4 regions of the Rhodococcus sp. 320_ES genome follow, and region 1 is predicted to be linked to each of the others. Evidence: riboswitches for the same ligand, from Rfam matches in the RefSeq annotation. Region 1 holds a riboswitch; each other region holds the start of a gene.
The links. A riboswitch is a leader RNA that binds a small molecule or an ion and turns the genes downstream of it on or off. The one in region 1 is predicted to bind S-adenosylmethionine.
Positions count from the first base shown of each region.

Region 2: it holds a riboswitch for S-adenosylmethionine, as region 1 does, so the genes downstream of both, AC59JP_RS20605 (ABC transporter substrate-binding protein) here and AC59JP_RS19070 (bifunctional o-acetylhomoserine/o-acetylserine sulfhydrylase) in region 1, are expected to answer to the same signal.
Region 3: it holds a riboswitch for S-adenosylmethionine, as region 1 does, so the genes downstream of both, AC59JP_RS13610 (aminotransferase class V-fold PLP-dependent enzyme) here and AC59JP_RS19070 (bifunctional o-acetylhomoserine/o-acetylserine sulfhydrylase) in region 1, are expected to answer to the same signal.
Region 4: it holds a riboswitch for S-adenosylmethionine, as region 1 does, so the genes downstream of both, AC59JP_RS20635 (amino acid ABC transporter permease) here and AC59JP_RS19070 (bifunctional o-acetylhomoserine/o-acetylserine sulfhydrylase) in region 1, are expected to answer to the same signal.

Region 1 is NZ_JCAWAG010000005.1:290,990-298,754, reverse strand. It holds gene AC59JP_RS19090 (alkene reductase) at 1-436, opposite strand, end outside; gene AC59JP_RS19085 (exodeoxyribonuclease III) at 602-1,390, opposite strand; gene AC59JP_RS19080 (Lrp/AsnC family transcriptional regulator) at 1,393-1,872, opposite strand; gene AC59JP_RS19075 (MFS transporter) at 1,894-3,102, opposite strand; SAM riboswitch class IV at 3,218-3,336, shown strand; gene AC59JP_RS19070 (bifunctional o-acetylhomoserine/o-acetylserine sulfhydrylase) at 3,504-4,850, shown strand; gene metX (homoserine O-acetyltransferase MetX) at 4,847-5,995, shown strand; gene AC59JP_RS19060 (DUF3017 domain-containing protein) at 5,997-6,236, opposite strand; gene AC59JP_RS19055 (bifunctional methylenetetrahydrofolate dehydrogenase/methenyltetrahydrofolate cyclohydrolase) at 6,275-7,123, opposite strand; gene AC59JP_RS19050 (tRNA (cytidine(34)-2'-O)-methyltransferase) at 7,156-7,620, shown strand; gene AC59JP_RS19045 (error-prone DNA polymerase) at 7,636-7,765, opposite strand, start outside.
Region 2 is NZ_JCAWAG010000006.1:5,524-13,288, forward strand. It holds gene AC59JP_RS20590 (dipeptide ABC transporter ATP-binding protein) at 1-1,224, opposite strand, end outside; gene AC59JP_RS20595 (ABC transporter permease) at 1,221-2,105, opposite strand; gene AC59JP_RS20600 (ABC transporter permease) at 2,098-3,075, opposite strand; gene AC59JP_RS20605 (ABC transporter substrate-binding protein) at 3,077-4,705, opposite strand; SAM riboswitch class I at 4,881-4,975, opposite strand; gene AC59JP_RS20610 (LLM class flavin-dependent oxidoreductase) at 5,021-6,364, opposite strand; gene AC59JP_RS20615 (LLM class flavin-dependent oxidoreductase) at 6,361-7,278, opposite strand; gene AC59JP_RS20620 (GNAT family N-acetyltransferase) at 7,278-7,765, opposite strand, start outside.
Region 3 is NZ_JCAWAG010000003.1:633,059-640,823, forward strand. It holds gene AC59JP_RS13605 (Pls/PosA family non-ribosomal peptide synthetase) at 1-3,206, opposite strand, end outside; SAM riboswitch class IV at 3,327-3,442, shown strand; gene AC59JP_RS13610 (aminotransferase class V-fold PLP-dependent enzyme) at 3,478-4,713, shown strand; gene AC59JP_RS13615 (putative leader peptide) at 4,724-4,798, shown strand; gene AC59JP_RS13620 (hypothetical protein) at 4,861-5,346, shown strand; gene AC59JP_RS13625 (YbaK/EbsC family protein) at 5,343-5,822, opposite strand; gene alc (allantoicase) at 5,822-6,817, opposite strand; gene AC59JP_RS13635 (2-oxo-4-hydroxy-4-carboxy-5-ureidoimidazoline decarboxylase) at 6,828-7,346, opposite strand; gene AC59JP_RS13640 (crotonase/enoyl-CoA hydratase family protein) at 7,455-7,765, shown strand, end outside.
Region 4 is NZ_JCAWAG010000006.1:13,753-21,517, reverse strand. It holds gene AC59JP_RS20675 (GNAT family N-acetyltransferase) at 1-140, shown strand, start outside; tRNA gene AC59JP_RS20670 (tRNA-Cys) at 132-202, opposite strand; gene AC59JP_RS20665 (ANTAR domain-containing protein) at 299-505, opposite strand; gene AC59JP_RS20660 (ABC transporter permease) at 783-1,628, shown strand; gene AC59JP_RS20655 (taurine ABC transporter substrate-binding protein) at 1,625-2,659, shown strand; gene AC59JP_RS20650 (ABC transporter ATP-binding protein) at 2,673-3,452, shown strand; gene AC59JP_RS20645 (GNAT family N-acetyltransferase) at 3,457-4,155, shown strand; gene AC59JP_RS20640 (LLM class flavin-dependent oxidoreductase) at 4,175-5,284, shown strand; SAM riboswitch class I at 5,328-5,421, shown strand; gene AC59JP_RS20635 (amino acid ABC transporter permease) at 5,431-6,387, shown strand; gene AC59JP_RS20630 (amino acid ABC transporter ATP-binding protein) at 6,384-7,166, shown strand; gene AC59JP_RS20625 (ABC transporter substrate-binding protein) at 7,205-7,765, shown strand, end outside.

The DNA of each region.
Region 1 (7,765 bases):
CTGCAACAGTTGCAAGTTCGTCTGTTCCCAGCTCACGCGGGACCGGGTAGGGCTTCTTGCCCTCGTAGGTGTGGGTCTCGCCGTCGATGGCGATCGCGCTCGGTCCGACGACTTCGTGGCCACCCGTGGTGGCTTCGTGGGTCACTCGTCCTGCGTGCATCACCTGCGCGACCACGACCCCACCCTCGCCGTGCACCGCAGTGGCGACGTTGCGCCATCCCTCGACTTGCTCGGGCGTGACGAGACCGGGCTGACCGGGGAATCCTTGGCCGGCGCGGCTCGGATACGTGCCCTCGGTGACGATGAGGCCGAGTGTGGCGCGCTGGCGGTAGTGCTCCACCACGATCGGACCGGGGACACCGTCGGTGCCCGAGCGCATTCGAGTCAAGGGGGCCATCACGAGCCGGTTGGCCAGCGAGAGGTCTCCCAGTGTCACGGGGGTGAACAGTGTCGTCGTTTCGTTGATCACGACAAGGACAACCGCGCTACCGAACGGGCCTATTCCGGGTGGAGACGACGGTCACCTTCGGTCGGTCGCTCCGCACCTGTGCGCGAATTCCGGCCCTCCAGGGCCGGAATTCGCGCACAGCGGGGGCGGACCTCAGCGATAGACCACGGTCACGGGGGCATGGTCCGACCATCGCGTGTCGTAGGTCGGCGCACGCTCGACCACGGCGTCCTTCGCGCGGTCCGCAAAGTCCGTGGTCGCGAGGTGGTAGTCGATACGCCAGCCGGCGTCGTTGTCGAACGCGCGCCCCCGGTACGACCACCAGCTGTACGGTCCGTCGACATCGGGATGCAGCTCCCGAACGACGTCGACCCACGAGCCGGACAGCAGCGCGGTGATCCACTCTCGTTCCGCGGGAAGGAAACCCGACTTGGCCCGGTTGGCCTTCCAATTCTTGAGATCTCGCTCGGTGTGCGCGATGTTCCAGTCCCCGCACATCACCGCGTCGACCCCGGTGGCTTCGAGGGTGGCCATGCGGGCAGCGAGGGCTGACATGAACCGCTCCTTGGCCTGCTGCTTCTCGGTGCCCGCCTCGCCGGTCGGCAGATACAGACTGCCGACGGTCACTCCGTCGATCACCGCTTCGATGTAGCGGCCGGCGGAGTCGAACTCGTCGCTGCCGATTCCGATCGTCACCGACTCGAACGGCTCGCGGGACAGGATGGCGACGCCGTTGCGCCCCTTCTGCGACGGCTCGGCGGACGCGAGATGCCATCCCGAGCCGAGCGCCGAGTCGAGACTCGAGACGATCTCGTCGTCCGACGCGCGTGTCTCCTGGAGACACACGATGTCGGCGTCGGATCGTGACAGCCACTCCGACATCCCTTTGCGCACTGCGGCGCGAATTCCGTTGACGTTGACCGTCGTGATGGTGTGAGACATGGTCACTTTCGTCGTGGGTCCGCGGCGCGCTCGAGGACGGGTGTGAGTCGGTAGGTGACCAACTCGCGCATCGCGATGGCCATGTTGGTGCGCTCGACGCCGGGGATGTCGAGTATGAGGCCGGCGATCCGATACAGGTCGTCGGCGTCCACGGCCACGATGCGGACGAGAAGGTCGGACGCGCCGGACAAGCCGAACACCTCGACGACCTCGGGAATGTCGGCGAGCGCGGTGGTCACGCCCGACAGACGGTGCTGATCGACCCTGATGGTCACGAACGCCAGGAGCGGGTAGCCGAGAGCGCTGGGGTTGACTCGTCTGTCGATCGAGCCGAGCTGACCGCCGGTGTCCCACTTGGCCAGCCGCGACTGCACCGTGTTGCGGGCCAATCCCAGCGAGTGTGCGAGCTCTACGCCCGAGGCTCTGGGCTTCTCCGAGAGTTCGAGAAGAAGGCGTGCATCGGTGGCGTCCAGTTCCGGCATGACGGAAAGTCTGCCATCCGCTCAGACGCGGGCGCGGCGATCCAGTACGACGGCAGTGGTGAGAACGCCCAATCCCAGAACTCCGAGAATCGCGCCCGCCGCCGCAGGTGCGGTGTACCCGTAACCGGCTGCGATGACGAGACCACCGATCCACGCTCCACCGGCATTCGCGAGGTTCAGCGCCGCGTGGTTGAGGGTCGCCGCGAGGGTCTGGGCGTCGCCGGCGACGTCCATCAACCGCGTCTGCAGTCCGGGGATCATCGCCGAGCACGACACGCCGATGAGGAACACGAAGATCAGCGCCGTGACGGGATTGTGGGCGGCGAAGACGAAGCCCACGAGCACGGAGACGAGCGCGATCATGCAGAGGAACAGCCCCGGCATGAGGGCCCGGTCGGCAATACGGCCGCCGAGCACGTTGCCGGCCACCATGCCGAGCCCGTAGATCATCAGGGCCACCGGCACCGCGCTGCGGGGCAGACCGGAGACGTCGGTCAGCGTCGAGCTGATGTAGGTGTAGACGGCGAACATTCCGCCGAAGCCGACCATGCCGAACAGCAGGGTCATCCACACCTGCACGCGGCGCAGTGCGCCGAGTTCCTTGATCGGATTGCTCAGGTGCAGACCCTGCAACGTCGGAACGAGCTTCCAGAGAGCGCCGACGGTGACGATGCCGATGGCCACCACCACGGCGAAGGCCGAGCGCCACCCGAAGGTCTGTCCGATGAACGACGCCGCCGGGACGCCGATGACGTTCGCCACCGAGAGCCCCATCATGACCAAGGCGACGGCCTTGGCTCGGTTGCCGGGTTCGGCGAGATGCGCGGCGACCAGTGCCGCGACGCCGAAGAACGCACCGTGCGGAAGGCCGGCGACGAACCGCGCTGCGACCAGAGTTCCGTAGGTCGGGGCCAGGACGGTGGCCAGATTGCCGATCGTGAAGGCGACCATGAGACCGATGAGCAACGTCTTGCGCTCGACGCGCGCGGCCAGTGCGGCGATCGTCGGTGCACCGACGACGACGCCGAGTGCGTAGGCGGAGATGAAGTGGCCGGCAACCGGTTCCGTCACTCCGACGCTCGACGCCATTTCGGGAAGAAGCCCCATCGAGACGAATTCCGTGGTGCCGATGCCGAATCCGCCGAGAGCCAGAGCCAGCATCGCGCCACGTCGGCTCCGGGATGTCACGTCCGGAGACTGGAGGATGTCGCGTTCGACGACCTGGGTCATGACACTTTCTCGATTCAGTAGGTAGCGCAACCATTGTCCAACCCGCGGTCGCCCATTCACGAATCGAGCAGCCGTGATTCCACTCACGGCAGGCCTCGGCTAATATCGCCGCCAAGGTCATGAGTGCCAGCATCGAGCCCCGGCTTGCTGGCCGGCAACCCTCCAGCCGCGGTGGGGTGCCCCGGGTGATTGACCGGGTTACTCGATCTACCTGATCGGGAGCAAGCGCGGGTCCGCACGACGGGCCCACTGACCGGATGCTCTCCACGGAGCAGCCATCGGAGGTTTTCTCACCATGTGTAGCTGTCCCCGATAGACCCCGACACCACACTTCTCTCTGACTTTCCCGACACCGCCGCCCGATACGGCCGCGGCGTCGACGCGACCCCGAAGGATCGACCATGACCGACATCTCCCCCGACGCTGCACCCGAAGATCCCACCGCCAACTGGAGCTTCGAGACCAAGCAGATTCACGCGGGCCAGACCCCGGACGCGGTGACACACGCCCGCGCTCTGCCGATCTACCAGACCACCTCGTACACCTTCGACAACACCGATCACGCCGCGGCACTGTTCGGTCTGGCCGAGCCGGGCAACATCTACACCCGCATCATGAATCCGACGCAAGACGCCGTCGAGCAGCGGATCGCCGCGCTCGAGGGTGGCGTGGCGGCGCTGCTGCTCGCATCGGGCCAGGCCGCGGAGACACTCGCCATTCTCAATCTCGCGGAGGCGGGCGATCACATCGTCTCGAGCCCGCGTCTCTACGGCGGTACCTACAACCTCTTCCACTACACACTGCCGAAGCTGGGCATCACGGTCTCGTTCGTCGAGGACCCTGACAACCTCGAGCACTGGCGCGGCGCCGTGCAGCCCAACACCAAGGCGTTCTACGGCGAGACCATCTCGAACCCGAAGAACGACATCTTCGACATCCCGGGTGTCGCGGACGTCGCCCACAGCGCCGGAATTCCGCTCATCGTCGACAACACCGTCGCCACCCCGTACCTCATCCAGCCGCTGAAGCACGGCGCCGACATCGTGGTGCATTCGGCGACGAAGTACCTCGGTGGGCACGGAAACGCCGTAGCGGGCGTGATCGTCGACGGCGGTACGTTCGACTGGACGCAGGGCCGCCATCCGCAGTACACGACCCCCGATCCGAGCTACCACGGCGTGGTTTTCGCCGACCTGGGAGCGCCCGCCTTCGCACTCAAGGCTCGCGTGCAGTTGCTACGCGACATCGGTGCGGCGGTCTCGCCGTTCAACGCCTTCCTCATCAGCCAGGGCATCGAGACGCTCAGCCTGCGCCTGGAACGGCACGTCGAGAACGCGGTGAAGGTTGCGAACTACCTCATCGGCCGAAGCGACGTGGTGACGGTCAACTACGCCGGCCTTCCGTCGTCGCCGTGGTACGAGCGCGGGCAGCAACTCGCCCCGCGGGGCGCCGGCGCGATCGTGGCGTTCGAGCTGGCCGGAGGGGCCGACGCGGGCAAACGCTTCGTCGATGCACTCACACTGCACAGCCATGTCGCTAACATCGGAGACGTGCGTTCTCTCGTCATCCACCCCGCGTCCACGACCCACTCGCAGCTCAGTCCCGAAGAGCAGCTCGCGTCCGGTGTCACTCCGGGTCTCGTCCGGCTGGCCGTCGGTATCGAGGGAATCGACGACATCCTCGCCGACCTCGAGGGCGGTTTCCGCGCCGCCTCGGGTGCGGCCTCGGTCGCTGCGGCGGCGTCTTGACCCTCAGCTCCACACCCGTCGCCCGTCCGGCTGCGTTTCCGCCGCCGGACGGGCAACTGGGCTTCGTGAACATCGGTGACGTCCAGCTCGAGAGTGGGCAGAGCATCCCCGACGTCACCGTTGCCGTACAACGCTGGGGTGAGGTGTCGCCCGAACGAAACAACGTCGTCCTGGTCGAGCACGCACTGACCGGCGATTCTCACGTGCACGGCCCGGCGGGTCCGGATCATCCGTCACCCGGCTGGTGGAACGACGCCGTCGGTCCGGGCGCCCCGCTCGACACCGACGAGTGGTGCATCCTGGCCACGAACGTTCTCGGTGGGTGCCGCGGCACCACCGGGCCCAGTTCGCTTGCGCCGGACGGCAATCCGTGGGGCTCACGCTTTCCCGCCATCTCCATTCGCGACCAGGTGACCGCGGAGCGACAGCTCGCCGACGCACTCGGCATCGCCAAGTTCGCGTCGGTGGTCGGCGGATCCATGGGCGGTATGCGCACGCTGGAATGGATCGTCGGGCATCCCGACCGCGTCGCGTCGGCGCTGGTGCTCGCCGTCGGTGCACGCGCCTCGGCAGATCAGATCGGTACGCAGACCACGCAGATCGCGGCCATCACGAGCGATCCGAACTGGCAGAACGGCGATTACCACGGCACGGGCCGACTTCCCGAGGCCGGGCTCGGCATCGCGCGCCGCATCGCACACCTGACCTACCGCACGGACCAGGAGCTGGACGCCCGCTTCGGCAACCGGTCACAGCAGTACGAAGACGCTCTGGACGGCGGCCGATACGCGGTGCAGAGCTACCTCGAACATCAGGCCGCCAAGCTGGTCGGCCGGTTCGACGCGGGCACCTACGTGCTGCTGTCCGAAGCGATGAATCGACACGACGTGGGCCGCGGACGCGGCGGCGTCGAGGAAGCACTACGGGCGACGACGGTTCCGACCGTGGTCGGCGGTGTCGATTCCGACCGCCTCTACCCGATTCGGCAGCAGCAGCTGATCGCCGATTCACTGCCGAACTGCGAGGGTCTGAACGTGGTGCTCTCCCGAGACGGTCACGACGGCTTTCTCACCGAAGCGGTTCCCGTGGCGTCCATGCTGGGCCGGACGATGGACCTGGCGCGGGGCGAACTGGCCGGTTCCTGAACTACCCCGTGCCCAGCGGATCGATCGAGATCGACAACCACACGATCGCGCCGCCGACGGCGGCGAGCGACACCGTGTCGAACGCGCGCGAGCGGACCGCGAGAATCCCCACGCGATCCGACGGCAGACACAACCTCAGCAGCGCCGCGAACACGATGGCGACGCCGAACAGCAGCGACCCGCGGCGCCACCGGTCGGCGAGAACGAGCACGGCGGCCGCGGCCATGATGGCCAACACCATCACGACCGGAATGCTGCGGCCGACCACGCTCTGACGCCTCACAGCTGCCGTTCTGCCCGTTCGACCACATTGGTCAACAGAAAGGCGCGCGTGAGCGGTCCGACACCGCCGGGGTTGGGCGAAAGGAACCCCGCCACCTCGGCGACGTCGGCTGCGACGTCCCCGCGCAGTCCGTCGTCGGTGCGGCTCACCCCGACGTCGATCACCGCGGCGCCGGGCCGCACCATGTCGGCGGTGATCAGACTCGGCACTCCGGCGGCCGCGATCACGATGTCGGCGCGGGAAACCTCGGCGGCCAGGTCACGAGTTCCGGTGTGGCACAACGTGACCGTCGCGTTCTCACTGCGCCGAGTCAGGATCAGCCCGATGGGTCGGCCCACCGTGACGCCCCGACCGATCACCACCACGTGCGCCCCGTCGATCGGAACCTCGTAACGGCGCAACAGATGCACGATGCCGCGCGGGGTACACGGCAGCGCACCGGGAGCGCCCAGCACCAGCCGGCCCAGGTTGACCGGATGCAAACCGTCGGCGTCCTTGTCGGGGTTCACGCGCTCGAGCGCGCGGTTCTCGTCGAGGTGCTTCGGCAGCGGAAGTTGCACGATGTATCCGGTGCACGCCGGGTTCGCGTTGAGCTCGTCGATGACCGCGTCGAGTTCCTCGGACGAGACGTCGGCGGGCAGATCGCGCCGAATGGACTCGATGCCGACCTTCGCGCAGTCGTTGTGCTTACCGCGTACGTACGCGGCGGATCCGGGGTCGTCGCCCACGAGAACGGTGCCGAGTCCCGGCACGATTCCCTTCTCGCGCAGTGCGGCAACACGCGCGGTCAGGTCGACGAAGATCTCGTCGCGGGTCAGTTTTCCATCCAGTCGCAGCGCGGTCACGGGAGAAGTTTTTCACATGGCAGTCTGGACCGGTGTTTCGACTGATGTTCCACCAACCGTGCATTCCGCAGAACACCGGAAACGCGATTCGCCTGGCCGCCGTCACCGGGTGTGAGCTCCACCTGGTGCGCCCACTGGGGTTCGACCTGTCCGAGCCGAAGCTGCGCCGGGCGGGGTTGGACTACCACGATCTCGCGTCGGTGACCGTGCACGACGACCTCGACGCGGCGTGGACCTCGCTCGCCCCGGAGCGGGTTTTCGCCTTCACCGCGCACGCCGACACCTCGTACGCGTCACTCGAGTACCGACGCGGTGACGTCCTGCTGTTCGGTCCCGAACCCACCGGGCTGGCCCCGGAGGTGTTGGACGACGCTCACGTCACCGACCGCGTCCGCATTCCCATGGTGCCGGGCCGTCGATCGCTCAACCTCGCGAACGCCGCCTCGATCGTCATGTACGAGGCGTGGCGTCAGATCGGTTTCGACGGCGGAGTCTGACCGACACGTCGCCCGTCATCGGAAGTCGCGCGACCTGAGGATGACCCGCAGATCCAGGGCCTCGAGCTGGTCGGCGACCACCGTGACCGCGCCCTCCGCGTTCTGCACCTTGCCGCGTACGAACAGCGCCGTCGACAGCTGCGCG
Region 2 (7,765 bases), on a different contig from region 1:
CAGTTCCGCCACTCGGTCGAGACGGTTCGAGCGGGTACCCAATCCGAAGGCGGCCAACGGCTCCGCCACGATGTCCTTCACTCGCAGCGACGGATCGAGCGACGCGTACGGGTTCTGATACACGATCTGGAAGCGCCGACGCAGCGCTCGCAATCTTGTGCCGCGCACGTCGGTGATGTCGTCACCGTCGAAATGGATCGCGCCGGCCGAGGCGTCTTCGAGTCTGAGCGCGATGCGCGCAGTCGTCGACTTTCCCGACCCGCTCTCGCCGACGATGGAGACGGTGCGGCCGCGCTCGACGTCGAAGGAGACGTCGTCGACCGCCTGCAGGCGGTGGCCCCGCCCGATCGCGAAGGTCTTGGAGACGTTGAGGAGCGAGAGCAGGGTGGACGGGGGTTGCGAACCGGATCCGGCGTCGTCCGTCCGGTCTGCCCGCGGTACCCGCACCGACGTCAAGCTCGGCGCCGCCGCGATCAGCTTTCTGGTGTAGTCGGCGCTGGGATTGTCGAGAACGTCGCGCGCGGTGCCTATTTCGACGATCTCACCGTTCTGCATGACCGCGATTCGGTCGGCGCGGTCCGCTGCGACCCCGAGGTCGTGCGTGATCAACAAGACCGAGGTGCCGTGCTCGGACGTCCGGGCGGCGAGGTGGTCGAGAATGCGACGTTGCACGGTCACGTCCAGCGCGCTGGTCGGCTCGTCGGCAATCACCAGTTCCGGCCGGCACGCGAGCGCGATGCCGATGAGCACGCGCTGGCGTTGCCCTCCGGACAGATCCTGCGGATACTGGCGCGCCCGCAACTCGGGGTTGTCGATGCCCGCCTCGTCGAGGATGCGCACGGCTTCGGTTGCGGCCGTGCGACGGTCGGCCAGACCGTGAATACGCAGGACCTCGGCCACCTGCTCGCCGACGCGCTTGACGGGGTTGAGGGAGGTGGTGGGGTCCTGCGGGACGAGACCGAGGTGGGCTCCGCGGAGCTTCTCGAACCGGCGGTGGTTCGCGTTGTCGATACGCTCACCGTCGAACGTCACCGTGCCACCGGTGATCGCACCGGAGCCGGCCAGCAGACCGATGATCGCTTGTGCGGTCGTCGATTTGCCCGAGCCGGACTCGCCCACGAGAGCGAGCACTTCACCGCGTGCGATCTCGAAGTCGACTCCGCGCACCGCTTCGGTCATACCGTAGGAGACCTTCAGGCCGTCCACGGAGAGCAGAGCGCTCATGCGCGATCACCCCGATCGAGCGCGTGCCCGACGCGGTGCGCTGCCAACACCACCACGACGATCACGAGTCCGGGAAGCGTCGTGAGCCACCAGGACGTGGCCAGAAAGTTGCGACCCTCGGATACCAGCGATCCCCATTCCGGCGTCGGCGGAACTGCGCCGAATCCGAGGAAGCTGAGCGAGGAGACGAACAGCACCGCCATACCGAACTGCACCGCGGCCAAGGCGATCACGGGCGGATAGGCGTTGCGCAGAATGTGGTTCCACAGCACCGTGTGCCACCGCGACCCCGATGCGAACGCCGCCTCGACGTACAACGACCGACGAACACGCAGTACCTCGGACCGCATGACGCGGGCGAAACTCGCGATGAGCGTGACACCGACCGCGATCGCCACGTTCACGGTGCCGAATCCCAATACGGTGACCAGGGCCAGCGCCAACAGCAACGCCGGAATCGACAGCAGAACGTCGACGAGACGCATCAGTACCGAATCGACGAAACCGCCCACGGCGCCGCTCAGGAGGCCGAGAACGGTGCCGGCGACCAACGCGATGGCGACCGCCAACAGGGTTGCGCTGAGCGACAGTCCGGCTCCGTGGACCACTCGGGTGTAGACGTCGCGGCCGATGTTGTCGGTCCCGAACCAGTGGGCGGCACTCGGGCCCTGGAGCTTGTCCGCCGGCGCGGCGCGCAGTGGGTCACCGCTCGCGAACACGGACGGCGCGACAGCGAATCCGAGCGCGACGATCAGCACGATCACCGACACTGCGACGCCCACCGTGCCTGTCACTCGGCGCAGTGATCCCCGCCGGCGGCGTGGGGTCGGTTCGGGCGCAGTGCCCACGGGCAGCTTGTCGAGAACCAGGACGTCAGACATGTGCGGCCTCCTTGCTCTTCTCGGTCTTGCTGCTGCGCTGCACTATTCGAGGATCGATCAGCGGGTAGACGACGTCCACCGCAAGCATGACGAGCACGAAGACCAGCGATGTCATCACCACGATGCCCTGCACCACGGGTATGTCCTGCGCCAGAACCGAGGTCTGCGTGAGTCGCCCGACACCGGCACGGGAGAACACGGTTTCGACGACCACCGACCCGGCCAGCAGTTCACCGACGAGCACGCCGGCGATCGTGAAGGCCGGGACGCTCGCCAACCGGAGCACGTGGCGCGTCTGAACTCGCCAGCGCGACGCCCCTTTCGCCTCCGCGGCAGCGGTGAACGGTTGGCGCCACGTGGTGGTCAAGCTGGTGGAGAGCACCTGGGCGATGACCGCTCCGGTCGGCACCGCAAGGGTGATCGCCGGAAGAACCAACGAACCGAACCCGCGATCGCCGAATGCGGGGAAGATCGGCAGTCCGAAGGAGAATGCCTGCAGCAGAAGCAGACCCACCCAGAAGGTCGGCACCGCCACTCCGAGGGGAGGCAACGACAACAGGGCCGTGCGCAACCACCGCGCACGGGTGTACGTCGCGACGAACGCGAGGCCTCCGCCGAAGACCACAGCAAGCACCAGCGCGAAGCCGGCCAGGGCCAGTGTGCTCGGCACTGCATCGAGGATGGCGGTGGTCACCGGTTGACCGGTGGAGATGGATGTTCCGAAGTCACCTCGGACCGCGTTGGTGAGCGACGTCCAATACTGCTCGAGTACCGGCTTGTCCAGGCCGTAGCGGGCCTGGAGTTCGGCGACCGCCGCCGCGTCGACCGGCGTGCCACTGCCGCCGCCGGAGTCGACGGCAATGCTGACCGGATCGGACGGAAGCAGGAACAGCACCACGAAGGAGATCGAGAAGGCCGCCCACAACACGCCGACTGCCTGCAGCACACGCAATCCGAGGTAGCGCAGCATGTCAGCTCCTACTCAGCCAGGTGTCGAAGAACTGCAGTCGGGCCGAGGCATCGAACCGCTGATCCTGCACCGCCGCACTGGCACCGACCGCCTGGGACAGCTCCACCGTCGGAATCCACAACCCGTTGTCGAGTACCTGCTGCTGAGCATCCGCCAGGATCTCACCGCGCTGGGTGGTGTCGGTGGTGCGCAACTGATCGGTCAGAGACGCGTCGAGATCGGCAATCGGGCCGCGCTGGTTCAGGTTCCGTCCGTCGACGGCGAACGACGTACGCAGGATGTCGCCGTCGGCGCGGGTGCTGTTGTAGTACGTGGCCTCGAAGTCACCGGCGTTCTGCCGGGCGATCGAATCGGGAACCGACGTCAGATCCAGCTGTGCATCGACCCCCACGTCACGCAGCTGCTGCTGGAGCAGTTCGAGAATCGCTTGGTTACCGGCGAAGACGGCGCTGAAGAGAATCTTGAAACTCAGCTTCTGCCCGGCCTTCTCGCGTATTCCGTCGGCGCCGGGATCCCACCCGGCGGCATCGAGGATCGACTTCGCCTTCTCGGGATCGAACGTCACGTCCGGAAGCGAGACGTAGGCCGGCGTCTTGCTCGCGAGTGTGCTCGTGGCCGGCTTGAAGTCGGGTCCGAGGACCGTGTCGACCAGCTGCTGCCGGTCGATCGCCGGCACGAGAGCCTTGCGCACCTCGGGGTCCGCGAGCACACCGCGTGAGACGTTGGGCTGAATTCCGAAGGGGGTGCCGGGGTTCGATGTCGTGAGGACGCGACCACCGGTTGCCTCGATGGTGGGCGCGTCCTGTGGCAGCGCGTCGCTGACGGCGTCGAGCTGGCCCGAGGACAGACTGCCGGTGCGAACACCGGATTCCGGCACCACCGTGAATTCGATCCCGTCGAGGTACGCCTCACCTGTATGTCCGAAAGCCTCTGAACCCCACAAGTATCCGGCTCGTTTGGCCAGCGTCACCGACCGGTCTTGCTGGTAGTCGGTGTAGGTGAACGGGCCGCTGCCGATGTTGCCGCCTTGGCACCGCACCTCGGGCGTCTGAGACGTGGTGGCGTCGGCCTGCAATCCGAGCTGCGACGTCGCGGACGCCTGCAAGAACTGCGCGTTGGGCGAGGAGAACGTGACCTGCGCCGTCTGCGGATCGACGACGGTGGTTCCGACGTAACCCTGAAGGTAGCTCGCGGCCAACGGAGCCTTGGCCGCGCCGACGGTGTTCACGATGGCGTCGAAGTTGTTCTTCACCGACTGCGCTGTCACCGGCGTTCCGTCGCTGAACGTGACACCGCCCTTGAGCTTGAACGTGAACACCGTTGCATCCGCACCGACCTCCCAGCTGTCCGCGAGCCACGGCACGATCTCGCCCGTGTCGGGATTCTGATCGGTGAGCGAATCGACGATTGCCCTTGTGACATAGATGGTTTGATTGGTTCCTGCCTGAGCGGGGTCCGAGCAGGTCGGCGCCGTCGAGAGCCCGTACTTCAGCGTGCCGCCTGGCTGGGCGGGGCCCGCGTCCGCGCTCTGCGTTCCGCCGGCTCCCCCGCAGGCGGTCAGTACCGTGGTGAGAGCGACGAGGCCGACGAGCGTCTTCAGAGCAGGTCTGTGTGCATGGTGAGTGGGCACCGAGGAATCTCCGTGATCGTGGTACGAGAAAGGAACGCGGCGGAGATCCGCGCGCGTGTCAGAAGAGGAGTGACCGGAGCGTCAGCTGCGACAGGTCGATGCCGACAGTCGACCGAAATCGACATGGCGACGGGCCCAGGTGTTGGTGCCGGACCCTGAGATGCAGTTCATGGTGCCTCCATCGGTCTTGGCGGTAGCACCCTCACCCGCACGCGCGGGGGGTTGCTGCGACGTCGACGAGCCAAGTCTCTCGGTCGCTCTGGATGGTGAGTCTTCATAGTATGCCGCCCCGGCGGGCGGCGCAAAACCGAAGGATCAGACGTGGTTTCGGCGAGTCAAGGGTCGGTCCAGGCCCAGGTGCTCACGCAGCGTGGAACCCTCGTACGACGTCCGGTAGGCACCGCGTTCCTGCAGTTCCGGCACCAACCAGTCGACGATCTCGTCGAGCCCGCCAGGGACGATGTACGGGGAGATGTTGAACCCGTGGCTCGCTCCGCCGCGGACCCAGCACACGAGCTCGTCGGCCACTTGGCCTGGTGTGCCGGCGAACCCGCTGCGCGACGTGGTCTCGATGACCACCTCCCTGAGCGACAGATTCTTGGCCTCCGCGAGTGCGCGCCATTCCCGCGCCACCTCGATCGGGTCGTTTCCGTCGCGGAACGCGCCCCGAGTCCCCGAGATCGCCTGTGGAACCGGATCTTCGACCGGAAGTGGGCCGTCCGGGTCGAGATACGACAGATCCTTGCCCCACACCAGCGCGGCCAAGGAGAGCGCGGTAGGACCGGTGTACTGGCCGTCCATGACCCAGCGCACCTTTTCCTCGACCTCGGATGCGTTCTCGGCCAACACGATCTGTGTCGACGGGAGCACCTTGATGTCCTCTTCGGGCCGACCTTGTGCCGCGAGCCTCGCCCTGATGTCGTCAGCGAATTCCAGTGCGTCGTCGAAATGCGTTCCGTGACGGGAGAAGATCACGTCTGCGTGCTTGGCAGCGAAGTCACGCCCTTGACCGGAATCACCGGCCTGGAAGATGACCGGATGTTCCTGTGGACTGGACGGAAGCGTCGCCGTGGCGGTGATGTCGAACTGTGGCGAGGTGTGGCGAACAGTGGCGCCGTTCGAATCCCAGAGTGCACGAGCAACATCGAGGAACTCGCCGGCCCGCTCGTACCGCAGCGCATGGTCGAGGAAGCCGCCGCGACGGAAGTTCTCACCGGTCCACGCGTTGTCGGTGGTCACGACGTTCCACCCCGCCCTGCCGCCGGACAGCACGTCGAGACCGGAGAGCCGACGAGCGAGATCGGCAGGTTCGTTGTAGGTGGTGTTCTGGGTCGCGACCAGTCCGATCTTGCGAGTGATACCCGCCAGCGCAGCCAATTGTGTGATCGCGTCGGGACGACCCGCGATGTCGAGATCGAGGATCTTCCCGTCCTGTTCCCGTAGCCGCAGTCCTTCACCAAGAAAGAATGCGTCGAACAATCCGCGTTCGGCGGTCTGGGTGATACGGCGGAACGTCTCGAAGTCGATCTGCGAGCCCGAGGCAGGATCCGACCAGATCGTGGTGTGGTTGACGCCCTGCATGAAGACACCGAAGTGGACGTGGGCGTCGGGGAACCTGTGAGGAGCGGAGTCTGCGGAACGACCGGTGTCGATGCTCATGACGCAGCTCCGAATCGGTTTGCGGGACGGGTCAATCCGAGCGACTGCCGAAGCGAGGTACCCGGTACCGGCCGATGGGCGATGCCACGTTCGAAGAGCGGTGGGAGGACGTACCGAGCGAGTGCACGCAGGTCGCGGTCCAGGTCGGTGGGCCGGAGCCGGACTCCGTCGACCTCGTCCGCAAGAGCGACGAGCCGATCGAGAAGCGAGGCCGCGGAGGCTTTGTCGACGAGGTCGACGGTGATCTCCTCTACCAGGAGAGCATCGACGGTCGGTCTGGTTCCGGACACGAGCACGACGTCGACCTGATCGGGATCCACTTCACCGTCCCGCCCGAACACCACCAGTTGCCCCTGCGGAGGTCGAGGCACGATCGACGGCCCCTTCACGGTGTACGACTCCCCCACGAAATCGATGTAGTGGAGTTTGCTCGCGTCGAGGAACCGACCGGTGGCGACGTTGCGGACCACAGCGTCATCCTCCCACGAGTCCCACAGATCCCGCACCACGGTGATCGAGTCACGCTGTTCGCGATAGAGATCCGAGCCCTCGACCACCGGCTTGCCCAGCGCCTCGGCGGCCAGAGGGTGCGAGCGTTCCGCGATCCACCCTCCGCGCCCGCGTGAGGCGTAGTCCAGCGATGCCAGCTGCGAGGAAATGTGGAACGGCTCCGAATACGTGGTCCCGGCAACCGGAACGAGTCCGATCGTGCTCGTGGTTGCGGCGACGAATGCCGCGCGGGTGATGGCATCCACCCTCTCGAAACCCTCGTGAACCGGAGAATCCTCGAACGTCACGAACGTAAATCCTGCGTTCTCGGCACCGACGACACGGGAGGTGAGAACGTCGCCGGCGACGGTGTCCTTCGGGTCGACGTCGATTCCGACGGCGAAACTGTCGGTGGCAGAGGTCATTACACAGCTCCAATGGTCTTCTCGAAGGCACGGGGCACGCCCTCGATCGGTTCGGTCCGAGGATCGAACAACGGTGTGTAGCCGGCCGCGACGTACAGGCCGACGGCTTCGGGCTGGCGCCATCCGGTCGTGAGGTAGATCCGCGAATACCCCCGAGCCCCGATCTCGGCTTCGAGTTCGGTCAGAACGCGGCGTGCAAGACCTCGTCGTCGGTGCCGCGCCGAGGTCCAAATTCTCTTCAGCTCGGCGGTTCTGCTGTCGTACCGTCGAAACGCCCCACCGGCAACGGATTCACCGTCCTGAAGGATCATGATGAGCCCACCGTGCGGCGGCGCGAATTCTTCGCCGGGATAGGCCGACAGTTCCTCGAACAGCTCGTCCGGAGTGCCGCCGTACCGGCTGCTGTACTCGACCGCCAGTTCGGCGAGCAGGGGCCGCGCGCGCAGATCGGCTTGATCCACGTGCGCGACCGTGAGCTGCGGTGCAG
Region 3 (7,765 bases), on a different contig from region 1:
CGAGCGATCTTGAGCTTGCGCGGCGGGTCGAACGTGCGGGCCGTGTCCGCCGAATGGGGTGCACGGCGCAACCGCACGGGCGGGCTGCCCAGCCACGACGACCCCGATTTCGCCTTGGCGGGCGCCGCGGAGAGCACCGCGACGAGACCGTTCTTCGGCACTCGGCGCCCGGCGCCGGCCATACCCGAATTGCCGAGGAACGCGCGCTTGCCCACCTTCGCCTCGCCCAGCAGCATCCAGCCGCCGCCGAGTTCGTAGCTCGCGACCATCGTGTCGTCGGCGAGAAACGCGCCGTCGCCGACGGTGGTGAACTTGGGAACCAGCAGAACCGTCGACGCCTCGACGTCCTTGCCGATGTCGGCGCCCAGCAGTCGCAGCCACCGCGGGGTCAGCAAGGAGGCGTAGAGGGGGAAGAGGAACGTGCGGGCGGCGTCCATGAGGCGTTCGGTGGCCCAGACCTGCCATCCGATGCGGCTGCGCACCGCGTGATACCCCGGCACCAAGCCGATCGAGAGCAGCCGCACGGCGACCACCGTGATCACCGCGTACACGAGCAGGCTGAGCAGCGTCGCGAGCGGAAGCCACGCCAACCCGAGGCCGAGTGCGCCGGCGAGTGTGGTGGTGTCACGCACGCCCCACCCGATCAGCGCGACGCCGAACGCGAGCGCGAGGATCGACAGACCCGACAGCAACAGTGAGGTGATGCCGTAGGCGACCACCCATCGGCTCGCGCGCGGTGGGGTGTTGGCCGGCCAGAGATGCTCGGCCTTACCGACTTTCGCGGCCGGCGACCCCGCCCACTGCTGGCCGGCCTTCACCTTGCCGACGACGGCGGATCCGGCGAGGACCTCCGCGTTCTTGCCGATCTGCGCTCCGGGCATGACCGTCGAGCGCGCCCCGACGGCAGCGCCGGCGCCGACGGTGATGTGACCGATGTGCACGACGTCGCCGTCGATCCAATGCCCGGACAGGTCGACCTCGGGCTCGATCGAGCATCCGTCGCCGAGCGACAGCATTCCGGTGACGGGCGGGAGCGTGTGCAGGTCGACGCCGCGCCCGATGTCGGCGCCCAGCGCCCGTGCGTAGTAGACCATCCACGGTGCGCCGGACAGGTTGGAAGCGCCCGACGCGTCGGTGAGCCGTACCGCCGTCCACAGGCGCAGATGGACGCTGCCGCCGCGTGGGTACGAGCCGGGCTCGATGCCGCGCAGCAGGATTCGCGAACCGATCACCGAAATCGCCATCCGGCCGATGGGCGTGATGAACAGCAGGAACCCGGCGAGAATCCACCACCAGGACACCGTCGGCAGCCAGGGGATCGGGGTGAGCGCGGACACGACGTTGGCCGAGGCGCCCAGCCACGTCGTCCACTGCAGCCCGGTCAGCGTCGTCAGGGGAACCGTGGCCGCGATCTGCGCCCACTGCGCCCTTCGCGGCGTCGGAACGACCTCCCGGGGTTCGACCGCCTCGGTCGGAGCCAGCTCGTCCAGCATGCTCACCAGCGAACCCAGGCGCGGGTGGTCGTAGAGCTCGGCGACGGTCACCGACGGGAACTTCTCGCGCAACTTCGTCACCAGCTGTGCGGCCGAGAGGGACCCCCCGCCCGCGGCGAAGAAGTCGACGTCGGGTGAGTCGATCTCGGTGCCGAGCACATCGGTCCACATGTCGGCAACCCAGCGCGCCGTGCCGTGCAGATCCGAGGTGGGCACGGCATCGGACTGTCGGCGCGGCAGCGGCCACGGCAACGCGTTGCGGTCGACCTTGCCGGAGGTACGCGTCGGCAGTTCGTCGAGGAGGGCGAGCCGCGGAACCAGCGCGGTGGGCAACCGGTCGACGAGGATCTCGCGGGCGCGGGCCAGATCGAAATCTGGATCGGTGCTCGCGAGATATCCGACGAGAATCGGTGTGCCGGAACCGGTCTTGCGCACCGCCGCGGCTGCCGCGCTCACTCCCGGGAGAGCCTGCAACGCGTTGTCGACCTCGCCGAGTTCGATGCGGCGTCCGCCGACCTTGACCTGATCGTCGGCGCGGCCCTGGAACAGCAGACCCTCTTCTTCCAGGCGTACGAGATCGCCACTGCGATAGGCACGTTCCCACCCGAGAGACGGCATCGGGGCGTACTTCTCGGCGTCCTTGGCCGGGTCGAGGTAGCGCGCCAACCCGACGCCGCCGATCACCAGTTCGCCGACGTCGCCGATCGCGACCGGTTCGCCGTCCGGTCCGACGACTGCGAGATCCCAACCGTCCAAGGGCAATCCGATGCGCACCGGTCCCTGGCCGTCCATCAGGGCAGCGCATGCGACGACGGTGGCCTCGGTGGGGCCGTAGGTGTTCCAGACCTCACGTCCCGGAACCGCAAGGCGCTCGGCCAGTTCCGGCGGGCAGGCCTCACCTCCGAAGATGAGCAACCGAACGTCCTCGAGCGTGACGGCCGGCCAGAGTGCCGCGAGGGTGGGCACCGTCGAGACGACGCTGATGTCGCGCGCCACGAGCCACGGTCCGAGATCCATGCCGCTGCGCACCAACGATCGAGGAGCGGGCACCAGACACGCGCCGCCCCGCCACGCCAACCACATCTCTTCGCAGGAAGCGTCGAACGCGACGGACAGTCCGGCCAACACGCGGTCGCCGGGCCCGATCGGATTGTCCTGCAGAAACATTCGTGCCTCGGCGTCGACGAACGCCGCGGCGTTCCGGTTGCTGACCGCGACGCCCTTCGGGGTGCCGGTGGATCCGGAGGTGAAGATGATCCAGGCGTCGTCCTCGGGGTTGGGACGACGGACCGGTCCGGCTCCGGGCGTGGCCGCCGCCGTGGCAGTGACACCGGACTCCATGACGATCGCGGTGACCCCGGCCTCGGAGAAGACGAGCTCGGCACGCTCGTCGGGATCGTCGACGTCGACGGGGACGTAGGCCGCGCCGGCGCCGATGATCGACAGAATCGCCGCGTACAGCGAGTACGTTCCCGACGGCATCCGGATGCCGACGCGGTCGCCCGCGCACACCCCGGCCCGGCCCAGCCACTGCGCTCCCTCGTCGATGGCGTCGAGCAGCTCGGTGTACGAGATGGTGGTGTCACCGTCGTCGATCGCGGGTGCGTCGGGGAAACGCCGCGCCGTGTCCTCGAGCACGTCGATCAGCGTCCGCGCGGGCGGGGCCTGCGCGGATCTCAGGTACGTCTCGGGAATGCGGGTCTGCAGTGACAAGGTGTGGCGGCCTTTCCGGTCCTTTTCTGGTGCAGGTGTTATCCCACATTCAGTTTGCGCGCGGGTGAACAACTGCGCCCGGTTGACAACCGCGCGTGTCCTTTGTCATCCTTCCTGCCAGGTCACGAGTACCAGCATCAAGCCCCGGCTCGCTGGTCGGCAACCCTCCTCCGCGGTGGGGTGCTCCGGGTGACGACCAGGCCGTGTCCCGAACCGGGACAGGGCAAGCGCGGACTCCTCGTGGGTCCCCTTTCCGAGGGAGAACTCTGTCATGACCACCGCATTGCGTACCCCCTGCGCCGTCTCGGGCGCCGATCTCGACGTTCCTCTGCTCGACGGCCGCACGGTTCGCTACGCCAACTTCGACTACGCCGCCAGTGCTCCGGCCCTCGAGGCGGTCACCGACGCGGTACGAAACGCGTTGCCCTACTACGCTTCCGTGCACCGCGGCGCCGGGTACCCCTCACAGGTGTCGACGCAGGCCTACGAGGACGCGCGCGCGACGGTCGGGGACTTCGTCGGTGCACGCGACACCGACGTCGTGGTCTTCACGCGCAACACCACCGATTCGTTGAACCTGTTGGCGCGCTGCGTCCCCGGAGACACCGTGGTGCTCGACATCGAACACCACGCGACGCTCCTGCCGTGGCACGGTCGACGCGTGGTGAAGGCCGCCGACTCGTTCGACGAGACCTGCCGGCGCCTGATCGCCGAGCTGTGGTCGAAACCCGCTGCACTGCTTGCGGTCACAGGTGCGTCGAACGTCACCGGTGAGGTGCTTCCGCTCGCCCGGCTGGCAGCCATCGCGCACGAGTGCGGCGCCCGTATCTGCGTCGACGCAGCACAACTGGCGCCGCATCGGGCCGTCGACATCGCAGCACTGGGTGTGGACTACCTCGCGTTCTCCGGGCACAAGCTGTATGCCCCGTTCGGTGCGGGAGTCCTGGTGGGCAACCGTGATTGGCTCGACGCCGCCGACCCCTACCTCGCCGGTGGCGGCGCCGTCACCGACGTGACCGTCGACGAGACGGCGTGGGCAGCATCGCCGGAACGTCACGAAGGCGGCACCCCCAACGTCTTGGGAGCAGTGGCGCTCGCAGCCGCATGCACCGCCCTGACCACGGTGGACTCCGTCGGCCACGAGCGAGAGCTGACCGACACGCTGCGACGCGGGCTGGCGGCGATACCCGGCGTGTCGTTCCTGCGCGCCTTCGACGACATCGAGGACACGGTCGGCATCGTCACCTTCGTCGTCGACGGGTTCGAGCCCGCTCGCATCGCGTCGTACCTGTCGGGCGAGCACGGAATCGGCGTGCGCGACGGGCGGTTCTGCGCCCACCCGCTGCTCGCGAAGCTCGGTGCTCCCCGCGGTGCGGTGCGTGCAAGCCTCGGTCTGGGAACGTCCGGCGCGGACGTCGACCGTCTGGTCGACGCGGTGTCGGCGCTGGTGGACGAGCGCAGTGTGACGTACGACGCACTCTCCGGCGCGGAGGCGACGAATGGTTAGCATGAGTTTCATGTTCGAGAGCACTCGATGGGCCCGTAGGCACGTCGATCTGTGCCGCGTCTCGTCCACCGCGTGTCACCCCTGAAATACGGCGACTGCACCGCAGCGTTTTATAAGCAGGGCCCACCAGCGCGACAAGGACATCTCATGACAACTGCACCCCGCGTCTCCATCGGGACTCTCGATCTCACCGTCGACGCACCCACGCTCGAGACCGTGCGCATTCAGGCGTCGGATCTGGCGGAGGCACAGGCTCAGCGCTCCCGCTTGCGTCAGGACTTCGCGGCCGCCGGTCACGACCCGGACCAACTCGCGGTGATCCTCGACGTCGACACGCACATCGCCGCCGACGCCCGGACCGCCCGCAAGGACCTGGCCAACTCGGTGTCGGTTCCGGCTCCGCAATCGTTGCTGTACGTCGGCACCGCCTCCGGCCTCGCCGGGCTGATCGCCGACATCAAGGCCGCCGACGTCGCGGACGGGGTGAATCTGCACCCGATTCTCGAGCAGGACCAGGTTCGCAGCCGCATCGTCGACGACGTCCTGCCGGTGCTGGCGGCGCGAGGCGCGGTCCTGAACTCCGAGGCCGTCGCCGGTCTCGCCCAGCCCGGATCGACCCGGAAAGCAAGCTAGTCAGGCCCGACGTCGACCGCCAAGCCTGCGGTGATGCGGAGGAGCTCGCTGTAGGTGGTGCGAAAGAGCGTGTTGGGGTGGCCCCCCGCGGCCCAGAGTTCTTGGTGCAGGCCCAGATCGGTGTCGACGAAGGTCGGCAGGTTGGTCGGGTGGCCGACGGGCGCGACGCCGCCGATCGGCTGACCGGTGGCGTGCTTGACCACGTCGAGCGGTGCGCGCACCAGCGTGCCGTCGAGACGTGCTCCGGTCGCCTCGAGGTTCACGTTGTGTGCGCCGGAGACGAGCAGCAGTACCGGGTCGTCGTCGAGCAGAAACACCAGCGACTTGGTGATCGCACCGACCGGAACACCCACCGCCGCAGCAGCTTCGGCGGCGGTGTGCGTCGGCTCGCTCTGCGTCACGATGACCCCGTGGTGGCCTCGTGAGATCAGAACGTCCGCGACGTGCGCTGCGTTCGGATGCAGGAGCCGAGACATCACGCGCCTCGGGACACGTCCGCCGCGGCGCGCGCTGTGTCGGTCAGTCGTCCGAACATGCGCAGTCGCGCCATGCCGCCGTCGGGGAAGATGTCCATGCGGATCTCGGTGACCGGGTCGGAGTGATCGAGCACGAAACGGTGCCGGGTGTCGGGCTGCAGGCGCGTCCTCGGCAGCAGGTCGAACCACTCGCCGTCGTCGCAGCGTCCCTTCAAAGATGCTGCGCCGGGAGCATTTCCGAGGAAGCACGACGTGTCGAGCTCGGCCAGCGCGATGACGGACTCGCCTGCCAGACGTACCTGGACCCAGTCGTTGGCGTCGTTGCGTCGGCGGGAGGTTTCCCAGCCTTCGCCCATCGCGCGCGGCGGTCCGGGGAAGAGAAGGTTGTTCGGTGAGCTGTAGAACATGTTCGAGCAGGCGGTGACGTATCCGCCGTTCTCGAGGGACGCCAGGTCGATGGGGCCGGCGTCGAGGAACTTCGGGTCGGGACGGCCACGCCCGAGAACCCGCAGGCGCGCCACACCGCCGTCGGGGTAGATGGTCAGTTTGACGTGGGTCCACCGCCCGTCGGACGCCACCTTGAAGCGGTTCTCGGTGTCACCCTCCACGGGACTGCGCGGCACGATGGTGACCCAGTCGACCTCGCTGCGAAGTTCGTCCGTGCTCGGAAAGCCGTCCACCGCAGCAGCTTCGACGGAAATTTCCGGCGGGTAGTTTCCGGTGAACCATCCGGTGTCGACGATGATCGCCTCGACGACGCCCGGCGCACCGAGGCGGACGATGGCCTCGTCGTACCCGGGCTCGCGGCGGCGTCTGGTCTCCCAGCCGTCGTAGATCTGGCCTTTGTGGCCGAACGTGGCGGCTTGATAGACGGCCTTGCCGGGGCGGATCAGGTTCTCCTTCTCCGCGAACGTCTCGTCGTTGGCCCATACGACGGCTCCGCCGAGCGTGCGAACGGCGAGGTCGGGCAGAGGTAACGGGAAGGTCGACGTCATGAGGAGCAGGCTAATACAGCGGATAGCCCTCTTCCGGTCCGAGCATCCGCTCGAGCCTGATGTGGTTGATCCGTGCGAGCTCGTTGCGCATGACCTTGCGCTCGGTCTCGCGGTCGTTGAGCATTCGGCTCTCGATTTCGGCCGTGATGTCCGGTGCGGTCCGCCCCGCCGGCACGCACAGCAGCCGGAACCCGAACAACTCCTGGTAGGCGGCGCAGGCCGACTGCAGGACGGCCTGTTCCGATTCGCTCACCGAAACCGCGCACTGCTCCTGCGCCGACCGAAACCTGTTCATACGGCTGCAGATCGGCGGGTGGCCGGTGAGCGCCTCGTCGATATCGGACTCGGACAACTCGCCGAGCTCGGCGTCGGCAGCGCGGAAGAGATCGTCGTACGACGCGTAGGGCCGCCTGTCGGCGAGGCTGGACGCCCAGGTGACCGAGGGGCAGCACTCGAACAGCGCGTGGACGGCCTGTCGGTGATTCATCGTGTTGAATCGCCCCAGACCGATTCCTTGATGCATCAACATGGCCCAACTATGAGGCTGGTTCAGCGCGTAAGCCAGGTCCGAGCAGGAACTTTGCACAGGCTTAACGCGCCGTAACACGGCGCCGAGGTGGTTCGTTAATGTACGACCATGACCACCTCATGGACCGCGTTCACCGTCGAGCAGGCCGATCACGTCGCCACCGTCACCCTTGTCGGTCCCGGCAAGGGAAACGCGATGGGACCGGACTTCTGGCGCGAACTTCCGCTGCTGTTCGGTGAACTCGACGCCGATCCAGACGTGCGGGCCATCGTTCTTCTGGGGTCCGGCAAGCACTACTCGTACGGCCTCGATCTGCCCGCCATGGCAGGCGAATTCGCACCGCTGATGGGCGAGCGCGCCCTCGCAGAACCGCGCACCGCGTTCCACGGGATGATCAAGCGGATGCAAGCGGCCATCAC
Region 4 (7,765 bases), on a different contig from region 1:
TTCTGCAGACCGGAGACCGTCAACCCGACGCCGTTCGGCTCTACGAGAAGAGCGGGTACACGCGGATCCCGATCTTCCCGCCGTACGAGTCCATGCTGTTCTCGAACTGCTTCGAGAAGGTTCTCGATTCGAGCGGATGACGGGAGTCGAACCCGTGTGCACGGCTTTGCAGGCCGTTGCCTCGCCGCTCGGCCACATCCGCAGGTGTGTTCTCGGCCGTCACCCGGCGATGCGGTGACACCACGAACTTTGCAGAGCGCTCTGCACCGCAACAGCATTCGGATCGACGTGATCGGAATCAGTCACGCGACGTCCGCAGCCGGGTCGGAATCTGCGCGGACGCGATCAGGTTCCGGGACGCGCGCAGTAGGCCGACGTTCTGACTGCGCGCCCGCCTCACCAGCACCTCCACGGCGTTTTCGCGGGTGTATCCGTACACACCGATGAGTACGCCGATGGCGATGTCGATGTCTGTTCGCGCTGACGGCGAGACCGTGGTGCTCATGGGAACTCCGTTGGAGTGCAGGGATGGTCGCATCACTCTCCCGGTAGCGGACGATCCTGCACAGCATTCGGATCGACGTGGTTCGAAATGCATCGGTAATTCGAATCAGCTCGAGCAAAACTATGGACCGAAACCCCATCATCGGTTGCGGCACAGGCGAGTTGCGTGATCGAACTCGGTCGCGTACAAATTCCCGAATGCGCGCCTCCTGTTGCCGGTGATCTCCCCGCTTCTGTCGCGACCGCGTGCTCGTCCTCCTTCGTGGGAAGTCCCCTACATGTCCTCGTCTCTTGGCGTCACCGAATCACTCTCACGCCGAAAAGGTCGCGCCCGCAGATCCTTCGGCGTCTCCACCGTCGCTCTTCCCTTGCTGTCCTTCGTGACTTTCGTCGTCGTCTGGCAGATCGCGGCGTCGTCCGGCGTCTGGAACGAGACGTTCGTGCCGTACCCGTCCACCGTGTGGGACGCCTTCGTCACGGTCTCGACCACGCACGACGGCGTCCGCGGCTACCAAGGTTTCCTGCTCTGGGAGCACCTGTACATGACGCTGCGGCGGGTTCTGCTCGGTGTGGTCGTGGGTGTCGTGCTGGGCATCGTTCTGGGCTTGGCAATGGGCACCGTGGGGTGGGTTCGCAAGGTTCTCGAGCCCTGGCTCACGTTTCTGCGGGCACTGCCTCCGCTCGCGTACTTCTTCCTGCTCGTCATCTGGCTCGGCATCGACGAAGCGCCCAAGGTGACGCTGTTGGCGCTCGCCGCTCTGCCTCCGACTGCGGTCGCGACCACCGCTGCCGTTCTGGCTGCACCGACCGCTCTGATCGAAGCAGCCCGGGCGTTGGGCGCGTCACGTCTCGCCGTGTTGAAAGACGTGGTGATTCCGTCGGCGCTCCCGGAGACGTTCACCGGGATTCGACTGGCAGTCGGAATGGCGTACTCGTCGGTCGTCGCCGCAGAACTGTTCAACGGCCTGCCCGGCATCGGCGGAATGGTCAAGGACGCAAGCAATTACAACAACACCCCGGTGGTCCTGGTCGGCATCTTCGCCATCGGAATCTCGGGGTTGATCATCGACGGCCTGTTACGCGCGGCAGAGCGCCGCGCTGTTCCCTGGAGGGGAAAGATATGAGATCACTGGTTCGTGTTGTCGCGGCTGCGGCGGTCCTCGTGCTGGCACTGGGTGGTTGCGCCGTCGGAGGCGACAACGCCTCGGACAGCAGCAAACCCACGCTGCGGCTGGCCTACCAGTCGTTCCCGAGCGGCGATCTCGTGGTGAAGAACAATCGCTGGCTCGAGGACGCGCTCCCCGACTACAACATCGAGTGGACGAAGTTCGATTCGGGCGCTGACATCAACACCGCGTTCATCGCCGGCCAGATCGACTTCGGTGCAATCGGCTCCAGTCCGGTCGCGCGCGGATTGTCTGCGCCACTGAACATTCCGTACCAGGTGGCGTTCGTGCTCGACGTCGCCGGCGACAACGAAGCGCTGGTTGCCCGGAACGAGACCGGGATCGAGTCCGTCGCCGACCTGAGGGGTAAGAGAGTGGCTACGGCCTTCGCCTCCACCGCGCACTACAGTCTTCTGGCCGCACTGAATCAGGCCGGTCTGACGGCCAACGACGTCCAGCTGATCGACCTGCAACCACAGGCGTCTCTGGCGGCGTGGGAGCGGGGGGATGTCGATGCCGTGTACACCTGGCTTCCTACCCTCGATCAACTCCGAACAGACGGTACGACACTGATCACCAGCCGCGAGCTGGCCGCGAACGGGAAGCCGACCCTCGACCTCGGTGTGGTGTCGACGGCGCTCGCGACATCGAAGCCCGAGGTGGTCGATACCTGGCGCAAGGTCGAAGCACGCGCTCTGGACCTGGTGCAGAGCGACCCGGATGCCGCTGCCACCGCCGTCGCAGCCGAGATCGGAATCAGCAAGGACGAGGCCAAAGGCCAGCTCGCGCAAGGTGTCTTCCTGACCAAGGATCAGCTGACGTCGCCGGAGTGGCTCGGCACCGACGGCAACCCGGGGAACATTGCCGACAACCTGCACAGCGCGGCCGAGTTCCTGGCCGAACAGCAGCAGATTCCGTCGGCACCGGATCTGTCGACGTTCCAGTCGGCCATCTATACGAAGGGACTCCCCGGTGTCCTCACAGACTGACGTCTCCGGTGACATCCGAGTCGACGGGTCCGTCACCCTCGACGACGTCACCAGGGTCTACGGGTCGGGGAAAGATGCGGTAACGGCCCTCGGTCCCATCGATCTGCGCATCGAGCCCGGTGAGTTCCTGGTTCTCGTCGGCGCGTCGGGGTGTGGCAAGAGCACACTGTTGCGATTGGTGGCAGGGTTCGACGCGCCGACCGAGGGTTCGGTCACCGTCTCGGGTCGACGTCCGGAACCGGGAGTCGGCGCGGGAGTGGTGTTCCAGCAGCCCAGGCTCTTTCCGTGGAAGACCGTGGGCGGCAACATCGATCTCGCGCTGCGATACGCGCAGGTACCCAAGACCGAGCGGCGAGTCACGCGGGATGCACTGCTCGAACGGGTCGGTCTGACCGGAACCGAGAACAGGAAGGTCTGGGAAGTATCGGGCGGTCAGCAACAGAGAGTCGCTATCGCGCGCGCCTTGGCCGCGCAGACGCCGTTGTTGCTGCTCGACGAACCGTTCGCCGCGCTGGACGCTCTCACGCGCGAGCGCTTGCAGGAGGATGTGCGCAGAGTCGGCCACGAAACGGGGCGGACCGCCGTCTTCGTCACGCACAGTGCAGACGAGGCGGCGTTTCTCGGTTCCCGCATCGTGGTGCTGTCGACCCGACCCGGACGAATCGCTCTGGACATCGCATCCGATCTCCCGCGCACGGGTATCGACCCGGACGAACTACGCGGCACCTCGGAGTACGCGGCGCTGCGCGCCGAGGTCGCCCATGCGGTCAAGAGCGCCGCGCGGCAGACGTGATCGGATGACGACGGAGACTGCCGTGCACCCGCTCGACGACCCGGTGCGCTCGTCGCTGCGCAGAGCCCATGCGCGGTTCGCGACCTGGTCGGGGCGGATCGCGCGCTACGACACCGAGGTCGCCGGGTTCGTCGGTCACCCGCCGGAGATGACCGAGCAGGACTACGTCGACCTCGCCGCCCTGATCGGGCCCGGCGTCGAGGTTGCGTTGCGCGGCCCGTACATTCCGCCCGCCGGATGGGAATTGCTCGGTGAGTTCGGCTCGGTGCAACTGGACGGATCTGCCCTCGCCGTCGAACCGGATGCGGAGGCCATTGTCCTCGGCGCGCAGCACGTCCCGGCGATCCTGGATCTCGTGGAACGAACCCAACCCGGTCCGTTTCGGACGCGGACGATCGAGATGGGCACGTATCTCGGACTTTTCGACGCGGGTGCACTGGTCGCGCTGGCCGGAGAGCGGATGCATCCGCAGGGGTGGACCGAGATCAGCGCGGTCTGCACCGATCCCGACTACCGCCGCCGAGGACTGAGCGCACGATTGGTGCGGGCGGTCGGACACGGAATCCGCGAGCGCGGCGAGGTGCCGTTTCTGCACGCGCGTGCGGACAACTACTCCGCCATCGCGATGTACGAATCGCTGGGGTTCGTGCTGCGCAAACGATCCGTGCTCACACTGGTTCGCACACCGCCGATTTCCCCATAGACCCCCACTGGAGCTACCCGTGACCGCACGCATCTTCTGGTTCCTCCCGACGGCCGGTGACGGTCGGTCCATCGTCGGCTCTTCTCATGCCTCCGCGCAGAAGGCAGAACCTGCCGGTTTTCGACGGCCCACGCTGCGCTACCTGACCGAAGTTGCGCAGGCAGCCGACCGGCTCGGGTACGAAGGGGTTCTGACTCCGACCGGAACGTGGTGCGAGGACGCGTGGCTCACCACCGCTGCGCTGCTCCACAGCACCCGGCGCCTGAAATTCCTCGTCGCGTTCCGCCCGGGCCTGACGCCCCCCACGTTGGCCGCACAGCAGGCGGCAACCCTGCAACGCTTTTCCGAGGGCCGGCTGCTGTTGAATGTCGTCACCGGCGGTGACGACGCCGAGCAGCGGCGGTTCGGTGATTGGAACGACCACGATCGCCGTTACGCCCGCACGGACGAGTTTCTCGATCTCGTGCGTCGAATCTGGACCGAGGGACCTGTCGACCACGACGGCGAGTTCTTCCGGGTCGCGGATGCGCGAGTGTCCGAGCCTCCCGACCCGTTGCCCGAGTTCTGGTTCGGCGGCTCGTCCGATCCTGCTCTGGCGGTGGCGGCCAAGAGAGTGCAGACGTACCTGACGTGGGGTGAGCCTCCGGCTGACGCACGCGCGAAGATCGAACGCGTGCAGGCGCTTGCGGACGAGGAGGGCCGCAAGCTCACCTACGGCATTCGTCTGCATACCATCAGCCGCGACACCTCAGAGGAGGCATGGGCGGTGGCGCAGCGACTGCTCGACGCGCTGCCGGACGAGCAAGTCGCCGATGCCCACCTGTTGCATTCGTCGTCCCAGTCGGAGGGGCAGCGGAGAATGGCTGCGCTGCACGGCGGGTCGAAGGACTCCCTCGAGATCTATCCGAACCTGTGGGCCGGGGTCGGTCTGGTTCGCGGTGGAGCGGGTACAGCTCTGGTCGGGTCGCACAGGGAAGTCGCGAATGTGATTGCCGAATATCATGATTGCGGTTTCGACGAGTTCATCCTGTCCGGTTATCCACACCTCGAAGAGGCGTATCACTTCGCGGAGGGCGTGCGTCCCATTCTCGATTCGCGAGGAATCACCACGCCCTTCCAATCACGCTGATTCGAACTGTCGACCCGGATCGACACTGCGCGTAGGTTTTGCCTAGCCATCCAGAGCGACCGAGAGACCTGGCTCGTCGACGTCGCAGCAACCCCGTGCCGAGCACGTGCGGGTGCTACCGCCAGGACCGATGGGAGAGAACCGAAGTGACCACTACCGACGCGCGCCCGGCTGCCGAGAAGGCGGACCCGGCCGACGGCGAGAACTTGATCGTCGCCAGAACGTGGCACCCGTGGCGATGGGTGACATCCATCGCCGCACTGGTGCTGGTTGCGCAATTTGTCCATGGACTCGCCACCAACGCCGGCTGGGACTGGGGCACATTTGCCCAGTACTTCACGGCCAAGTCCGTCGTCGCCGCGCTGTGGTTGACGATTCAGCTGACGTTCTGGGGAACGTTGATCGGCTTCGCGTTGGGGATCGCCCTCGCCGCTGCCCGGCTGTCCCAGAACCCGGTGCTACAGATCATTTCCTGGTTCTACATTTGGGCATTCCGATCGATTCCGCTGATCGTGCAACTGCTCTTCTGGTTCAACATCGGGTACCTCTATCAGACGCTGTCGCTGGGAATTCCCTTCGGGCCGTCGTTCTTCGCGTTCGACGTCAACAGCGTGATCAGCGGCTCGACGGCGGCGATCATCGGCCTTGCCCTGCATCAGGCCGCGTACTCCGCCGAGATCGTTCGCGCCGGCATCATCTCGGTCGACCAGGGTCAGCTCGAGGCGGCCGCCGCACTGGGCATCCCGAAGCGGCGTGAGTTCTTCAAGATCGTTCTGCCGCAGGCAATGCGGGGTATTCTGCCGAATGCCGCCAACGAGGTCATCAGCTTGTTCAAGGGCACCTCGATCGTGTCGGTAATGGCCATCGCCGAGTTGTTCTATCAAGTGCAGGTCATCTACGGCCGCAGTGGACGCGTCGTGCCGATGCTCATGGTCGCGACGGTCTGGTACGTCATCTTGACTTCGATCCTGTCGGTCGTGCAGTTCTACGTCGAGCGCCACTACGCCAAGGGCGCACTGCGCACCGTGCCACTGACGCCGATTCAGAAGCTGCGCAGGCAACTTGCGGGAGTTCCGCTCTCACCGCGCGGAGCGACCCGATGACAATCGAGTTGGAACACTCCAGATTTGCCGTCGAGGCCAGGGGAGTGCACAAGTCCTACGGCCCACTCGAGGTGCTGAAGGGCGTGGACCTCACCGTCCGCCCCGGCGAGGTGACCGCCATCCTCGGTCCGTCGGGTTCGGGCAAGTCGACGCTTCTGCGCACGCTGAACCACCTCGAGAAGATCGACGCCGGCTCCATTCGGGTCGACGGCGAACTGGTCGGCTACCGGCGCAAGGGAAACAGGCTCCACGAGCTGAAGCCGAAAGACATTCTGCGCCAACGTTCGCAGATCGGATTCGTGTTCCAGAACTTCAATCTGTTCCCGCATCTGACTGTTCTCGAAAACGTCGTCGAAGCTCCGCTGTCGGCTCAGAAGCGACGTCGGTCCGAGGTCGAGCCGGAAGCCCTCGAGTTGCTGAAGCGCGTCGGCGTCGGCGACAAGGCGCACGACTACCCGCGCAGACTGTCCGGCGGACAGCAGCAGCGCGTTGCCATCGCACGTGCACTCGCGCTGCGGCCCAAAGTCATCCTGTTCGACGAACCGACCTCGGCGCTCGATCCCGAGTTGGTCGGTGAGGTCCTCGAAGTGATTCGCAGTCTCGCTCGCGATGGCGCGACGCTGATCATCGTCACGCACGAGGTGGGCTTCGCACGCGAGGTCGCCGACACCGTGGTCTTCATGGACGGCGGCGTCGTGGTCGAACAAGGTTCTCCTTCAGCCGTATTCGACAACCCCGAGAACGAGCGGACCAGGTCTTTCCTGTCGCACGTTCTCTGATTCCTCCTCTCCCGCAACACAGAAACGAAAGTAGAACCATGTCTTCATCGTCCCGGCGCCTCGCGTCGGTCCTGTCCGCTGCTGCCGTCCTCGCGCTCGTCGCCACCGGATGCAGTGACCCCTCGGCGGAGAGCACCGTCGTCTCGAACGAGGGTGTGTCCTACGATCTTTCGCCCGAGCAGAGCGGGCGTATCCACACCGAGAAGGTCGACGCGATTGCCGCCGAAGTGCCGCAGGCCATCAGGGACCGGGGAACCATCGTCGTGACCGGTACGGCGGGATCGGTTCCGCCCCTGGGCTTCTACGCGACGGATGACACGACGGTCATCGGATCGGAGATCGATCTGGCCAACCTGTTCGCCGACGTGCTCGGGCTGAAGGTGGACCGACAGACCGCGGACTGGGCGCAGAACTTCGTCAAGATCGACTCCGGCGAGAACGACGCGTTCATCTCCAACGTGACGGTGACCGAGGAACGCAAGGAGAAGTACGACTTCGCGACCTACCGCCTGGACAACCTGGCTCTGGAGGTCCCCACCGACTCGAGCTGGACATTCACGGATCGAAAGGACATCGCCGGAAAGAAGATCGGCGTCTCG